2 regions of the Corynebacterium sp. HMSC071B10 genome follow, and region 1 is predicted to be linked to the other one. Evidence: riboswitches for the same ligand, from Rfam matches in the RefSeq annotation. Region 1 holds a riboswitch; the other holds the start of a gene.
The links. A riboswitch is a leader RNA that binds a small molecule or an ion and turns the genes downstream of it on or off. The one in region 1 is predicted to bind thiamine pyrophosphate.

Region 1 (3,408 bases):
GTGAACGGGTTCGCGCCGACGAGGTGATCGAGGCGCAGGCGCGTGAGCAGCTCGTCAATGCGCGCTTGCGGCGCACCCGACAGCGCCATCTCCTCGCGCACCGTCGAGGTGACGAATTGGTGCTCCGGCTCCTGGAAGACGAAGCCGATGCGCTCCGCGAGCTGCGCCGACTTCCACTTGATCGCCGGCGTCTCGAGCCCCCGCCGAATCGACTCGGAGTAGACGACCTCGCCCGCGCGCGGGGCGTCGAGGCCCGCCAGCACGTGCGCGAGCGTCGTCTTGCCCGCCCCGTTCGGGCCCGTGATCACGGTGGACGCGCCCTCCGGGATGCGCAGGTCCCGCGGCGGGCCCACGCGCGTTTGCACTCCGCGCGTCGTCAGCGCCGCAGCGTCGCCTCGCACGCCGCGCGCAGGCGGCAGTTCCGGTGCCCCGGGCAGCTTATCGACGCCCACCTCATCCACCCCACCCTCACCCAAGCGATACGCGCGCGTGGCCAGGTGCGCCCAGGGTCGCGGGCGGTGCTCCACCACGATCAGCGTGGCACCGGTTGCCGCGCACACGTGCTCCACGGCGGCGATGACCTCGTCGCGCCCGGCTGGGTCGAGGTTGGCGGTCGGCTCGTCGAGGATGAGGATGTCCGCGCCCATGGCGAGCACGCCCGCAAGCGCGAGCCTTTGCTTCTGTCCGCCGGAGAGGTGCGCAGTGTTGTGATCCAGCGGCACGTCGAGGCCCACCGCGTCGAGCGCGTACTCCACGCGCCGCCAGATCTCCTCGCGCGGCACGCCGAGGTTCTCCGCGCCGAAGGCGACGTCGTCGCCGACGCGGGTGAGGATGGTCTGCGCCTCCGGGTCCTGCATCACCATGCCGACCGTGCCGTTGACAGTGAGGCGGCCCGCGCTGTGACCGTCCTCCTCGTCACCGGCCAGGCCTGCAAGGACCGCGAGCAGCGTGGACTTCCCGGAGCCGGAGTCGCCGGTAAGGATGACGCGCTCGCCGTGCTCGATGCGCAGGTCAACGCCCGTAAACGCTGGTTTGGGGCGGGTGGCGTACTGGTAGCTTAAGCCCCGGGCTTCAATCGCGGGTGCTGCCATCTAGCTCGCCTCGGCGCGCAGGCGCTCGCGGCCCGCGCCGAAGCGGTCGAGCGCACCGGTCTTGGCCAGCGCCTTGACCAGGAAGTACCCGAGCACACCTGCGAGTACCGCACCGGAGATCGAGGTGCACACGAGGTAGATCACATTGTACGACAGGCTCATCGCCAGGTTGCCGGAGGTAAACAGCTCCAGCACGAACGCGCCCACGCCGGCACCGATGCCGGAGAGCACCGCGACGTCGAGCGAGAAGCGCTTGTACATGAAGATGAGGAAGATCAGCTCCGCGCCGATGCCCTGCGCCAGGCCCGAGTACAGCGTCTCGATCGCCCACTGGCTGCCCAGCAGCGCGGAGACGGAGGCGGCGAGCACCTCCACGAACACCGCCGCGCCCGGCTTGCGGATGATCAACCCACCCAGCACACCGCCGATGAGCCAGATGCCGGTGAAGAGGCCGCCGAGGCCGGGCGTGACGGCGTCGATAGCCTTGTAGCCCGCATACCCCACGCCATTCCACAGCACGAACAGCAGGCCGCAGGCCACGCCGAGGACGGCCGCGGTCACGATGTCGATCACGCGCCAGGAGTTGGTCCTGGAGGCAGCACGATTTGTCATTATTCCTTCCTTTCGCCGGTATTACCCGGATCAGGTTCGACGGTTTACCGCGTATCGCGGATTCTCAGCCGGACGTGCGCCCAGCTCCCGTGTTTTTCAAATGCCCCGAAAATCCTACCCGACGTCGATGCCGAGCTCTTCGCCGGTGCCCAGCTCAATGTTGAGGCCTGGCACCGAGGCGATGAGGTTCTGTGTGTACTCGTGCTGCGGGTTGTCGAAGATGCTGTCCGCATCGCCCTGCTCCACCGCGCGGCCCTTCTCCATCACCACGATGTGGTCCGCCGTCTGGCGCACAACCGCCAGGTCGTGGGTGATGAACAGGTAGGACAGCTGGTGCTCCTCCTGCAGGTCCGTGAGCAGTTTCAGAATCTGGTTCTGCACGAGTACGTCGAGCGCGGAGACCGCCTCGTCGAGCACGATGACGTCCGGGTTCAGCGCCATCGAGCGCGCGATCGCGATGCGCTGGCGCTGCCCGCCGGACAGCTCGTTCGGGTAGCGGCGCATCGCCGAGCGCGGCATCTGCACCATGTCGAGCAGTTCCGCCACGCGCGCCTCGCGCTCTTTACGGTTGCCCACCTTGTGCAGGGTCAGCGGCTCCTCGATGCAGCGATAGATCGAATGCATCGGATCCAGCGAGCCGTAGGGGTTCTGGAAGACCACCTGCATTTTGCGCCGCATCTCGCGCAATTCCGCGCCCTTGAGTGTGTTGACGTCCTTGCCCTCGAAGCGCACCTCGCCGCTGGTGGGCTCGAGCAGGTTGAGCACCATGTTCGCCACCGTCGACTTGCCGGAGCCGGACTCGCCAACCAGCGCAAGCGTTGTGCCGCGGTGGATGTCAAAGGAGACGTCGTCAACCGCGCGGAACATCTGCCCCTTTGACTTGCGGCCGCGCGCCTCGAACTCCTTGACCAAGTTCTTCACCTCAACAACGAGCTCACCCGCCTCGCCGGTGGTGAGCTTCTCCGAGGTCTCCAGGCCCTGCTTCTTCGCGGACTGGATGCGTGCCGACGCCAGCGAAGGTGCCGCCTTAACCAGGCGCTTCGTGTACGGGTGCTGCGGGTTGCGCAGGATCTTCAGGCTCGGGCCCTGCTCCACGATGCGGCCGCGGTGCATCACCACGAGGTGGTCCGCGCGCTCCGCGGCAAGGCCGAGGTCGTGGGTGATGAAGAGGAGGGCGGTGCCGAGCTCGTCGATAAGCGAGCGCAAATGGTCCAGAATCTTCTTCTGCACGGTGACATCGAGCGCGGAGGTCGGCTCGTCGGCGATCAGCAGCTTCGGGCGCGCGGCCAGGCCGATCGCGATCAGCGCGCGCTGGCGCATGCCGCCGGAGAACTCGTGCGGGTATTGGCGGGCGCGGCGCTCGGTGTCCGTCAGGCCGGCCTCTTCGAGCAGCTTGACGACGCGCTCGTGCCGCTTGGAGCCCTCCACCACATTATTCGCGCGCAAGGCCTCCTCGACCTGCGTGCCGATCCGCCACACCGGGTTCAAGTTACTCATCGGGTCCTGCGGCACCAGTCCGATCTGGTTGCCGCGCACCTCGCGCCACTGCTTCGCATCCAGCTTGGTCAGGTCCTGACCCTCGAGGCGGATCTCGCCGTTGGTCACCTTGCCGGTGCCCGGCAGCAGCCCCAGCAGCGACATCGCGGCGGTGGACTTGCCGGAGCCGGATTCGCCCACAATCGCCACGGACTGGCCGGGGTAGATC
Region 2 (3,408 bases), on a different contig from region 1:
GGCGTTTCTTCGAGCGGCGTTGTGTCTCCACCATGTGTCGAAGTCTACCCGGTGCAACCTGGTATTACTTGTCTACGGCTGCGGCATCAGCGCGCAGGTAGACCTGGGAGCCCTCCTCGCGGAACTTCTCCGCCATCTGTTCCTCCCCGACGGCGAGCGAGGGAAGCCCTAAGTTCTGGATCGTCTGCTGCGTGTCCGCGTCCAAAGCCGCGTCAACTTGATCGCCGAACTCGTCGCGGATGTCCTGGGAGATGCGCATGGAGCAGAACTTCGGCCCGCACATGGAGCAGAAGTGTGCGGTCTTCGCGGGCTCTGCGGGCAGCGTCTCGTCGTGGTAGGCCTGCGCGGTGTCCGGGTCGAGCGAGAGCGCGAACTGATCCTCCCATCGGAACTCGAAGCGGGCCTTACTCATCGCGTCGTCCCAGTCGCTCGCGCCCGGGTGGCCCTTCGCCACGTCGGCGGCGTGTGCGGCAACCTTGTAGGTAATCACACCGGTCTTCACGTCGTCCTTGTTCGGCAGCCCCAGGTGCTCTTTCGGGGTGACGTAGCAGAGCATCGCGGTGCCGCCGGCGGCGATGTGGGCCGCGCCGATCGCGGAAGTGATGTGGTCGTAGCCGGGCGCGATGTCGGTCACCAGGGGGCCAAGCGTGTAGAAGGGGGCGCCGCCGCACCACTGTTCTTCCTTCTCGTTGTTCAGCTGGATCTTGTCCAGGGGCACGTGGCCGGGGCCCTCGATCATCACCTGGACGTCATAATCCCAGGCGCGCTTGCACAGCTCGCCGATGGTCTTCAGCTCGGCGAACTGCGCGGCGTCGTTCGCGTCGGCGATGGAGCCGGGGCGCAGGCCGTCGCCAAGCGAGAAGGCGACATCGTATTGGGCAAAGATCTCGCACAACTCGTCGAAGTTCTCGTAGAGGAAGCTCTCCTTGTGATGCGCCAGGCACCAGCCTGCCATGATCGAGCCGCCGCGGGAGACGATACCGGTCACGCGCTTGGAGGTCAGCGGCACGAACGGCAGGCGTACGCCGGCGTGTACGGTCATGTAGTCCACGCCCTGCTCGCACTGCTCGATGACCGTGTCGCGGAAGATCTCCCAGGTCAGGTCCTCGGCGATGCCGTTTACCTTCTCCAGCGCCTGGTAGATCGGCACCGTGCCGATCGGCACAGGCGAGTTGCGCAGGATCCACTCGCGAGTGGTGTGGATGTCGTTGCCGGTGGACAAGTCCATCACGGTGTCCGCGCCCCAGCGGGTGGCCCAACGCAGCTTGTCCACCTCCTCGCGGATGGAGGAGGTGACCGCGGAGTTGCCGATGTTGGCGTTGATCTTGGTCAAAAACGCGTTGCCGATGATCATCGGCTCGCTCTCCGGGTGGTTGATGTTGTTGGGGATAATCGCGCGGCCCGCGGCGACCTCGGCGCGGACTTTTTCCACGTCGCAGTGCTCGCGCAGGGCTACGAACTCCATCTCGCGGGTGATCTCGCCGCGCCGGGCGTAGGCCATCTGGGTGACGCGTTTGCCAGCCTTTGCGCGCAGCGGCGTGCGGCTTTCGCCGCGCCACTCTTCGGAGGCGGCGCCGCGCTTGGCGGCACGGGTGCCGTCGTCAAGCAGATTGCGCTGGCGGCCTGAGTACTCCTCAACGTCGCCGCGGGCGTGGACCCACTCGCTGCGCAGCGCGGGTAGGCCCTCCTCCGGTTCGGCCCAGGGACCGCGCGTGCGGTAGAGCTTGAACGGCGCGTTCGGTCCGGTGGGGGAGTCATCCAGGTGGACTGCGGTCTCGGGGACCTCGAGCCCGTTCTTCCGCAGCGGCGCGTATGCGTGTTTGCGGTGGATTTCTTGCGCGTAGGCGTCAGTCATGACACTCCTTCAACTTCCTTCGCTGGTGCTAACCAGACAGGTTCGGACGGTGCCCGCGCGGCGTGTAGCGCGATCTCAGCCCCTACCGTGGGGCGCCCGTGTGGGATTGCGTCATAGAGTGTAGCGGCTTACAACGCAGCGCCGCCATTGAGATAGTTCACGTAGCGGACCGCGTCGTCTTTTGCGTAGAGGTAACAGAAATCGGGGTCGCTGGCGTCCTCAGCGACGTTTTCGGGATTGAGCCTTAAAGACTCGGGAGGCAGCGGTGCATCGCGCCACGTCCCCTCCGGGGTGAAAAACCCGACAACGTAACCGCGGCAGTGGTTGCCCTGGGGGTAGGTGTCCATCGATTGTGTGACCCACATGATCGGTCATCCTTTCACTGGTTTCACTTCTCAGATTACCCCGTTTACCTGGGCTTTGTTAGCGATTCGCTAAAGAGGGGGCCCGTACGGGTGGTGTAGCCGAAGGGCTCGACGTGGATGATGGTTTCCGCTGCGCCGAGTGTGTCGGCGATGCCGGCTTCCACCTCGTCGGCGTGCGCGTGGGCGTAGGAGACGGTCCACTCGCCCGGCACCTGCATAACCAGACTGATCAGGCGCTCGCGCCCGAAAGCTGCGGTGCGCACGGAGGTAAACGTCACCCCGTTTTTGGCGGCAAAGTCATCGAGGAAGGTGTTGAGTTTGCTCAGCTCCTCATCGGGCAGCACCTCCGCCAGCAGGCTCAAAATGGCGCTGCGAAGCAGCTTGAAGCCGGTGAACAAAATGTTGGCACCAACGAGCAGCGCCACGATCGGGTCCAGGATCTCCCACCCGGTGATGGCGACGAGTGCCATGCCCACGATGACACCCACGGTGGTCAGCACGTCGGTAAGCAGGTGCTTGCCGTCAGCCTCGAGCGTGATGGAGCGGTAGCGCTTGCCCGCGCGCACCAGGGCGTAGCCGGCGGCGGCGTTGAGCAGCGCGGCAATCACGGAGAACACCAGGCCGATGCCGAGCTGCTCCAGCGGCTGTGGGTTGAGCAACCGGTCGATAGAGGTGTAAATGATGGCCACCGCTGCCACCAAAATAAGCGAGCCCTCCACCTGTGCGGAAAAATATTCAGCCTTAGAGTGGCCAAAATTGTGGTTCTCGTCCGCTGGTTTTGCCGACAGCTTCAGGGCCCACAGGCCGACGACGGCGGCGACGAAGTTGATCACCGTCTCGATGGCGTCGGAAAGAAAGCCCACCGAGCCAGTGACCCAGGCGGCGATCATCTTCAGCACGATGGTGGCAATGGAAACAGCGATGGACAGCCACATGAAGCGTTCCAGAATCTGCTGCTCTTTGCGGAGTGACGGGGGCATGTCAGCCATGCTGATCCTCCCAAAATAGGGGCGCTTCGGCGCCGCGTGTAGATACGGTCCGAAGGTCTCGCTCACTCGGCCAGCAACGCGCTGCGGCGGTCGAGCCGGTTGTCCGGGCGCGGCGCGCCAGTATGTCGAACAACCGATTGCGGGCTACTCCCCTTCACTAGCTACCTAATTGTAGCAAGCCCGGGGAAAGTATGATTTT

Region 2: it holds a riboswitch for thiamine pyrophosphate, as region 1 does, so the genes downstream of both, thiC (phosphomethylpyrimidine synthase ThiC) here and HMPREF2990_RS05545 (ECF transporter S component) in region 1, are expected to answer to the same signal.

Annotation. Positions count from the first base shown of each region.
Region 1 covers NZ_KV818004.1:161,693-165,100, forward strand. The annotation lists gene HMPREF2990_RS05540 (ABC transporter ATP-binding protein) at 1-1,091, opposite strand, end outside; gene HMPREF2990_RS05545 (ECF transporter S component) at 1,092-1,703, opposite strand; TPP riboswitch at 1,693-1,804, opposite strand; gene HMPREF2990_RS05550 (ABC transporter ATP-binding protein) at 1,818-3,408, opposite strand, start outside.
Region 2 covers NZ_KV817955.1:29,747-33,154, reverse strand. The annotation lists gene HMPREF2990_RS01380 (SLC13 family permease) at 1-34, opposite strand, end outside; gene thiC (phosphomethylpyrimidine synthase ThiC) at 65-1,855, opposite strand; TPP riboswitch at 1,853-1,965, opposite strand; gene HMPREF2990_RS01370 (hypothetical protein) at 1,984-2,220, opposite strand; gene HMPREF2990_RS01365 (cation diffusion facilitator family transporter) at 2,265-3,209, opposite strand.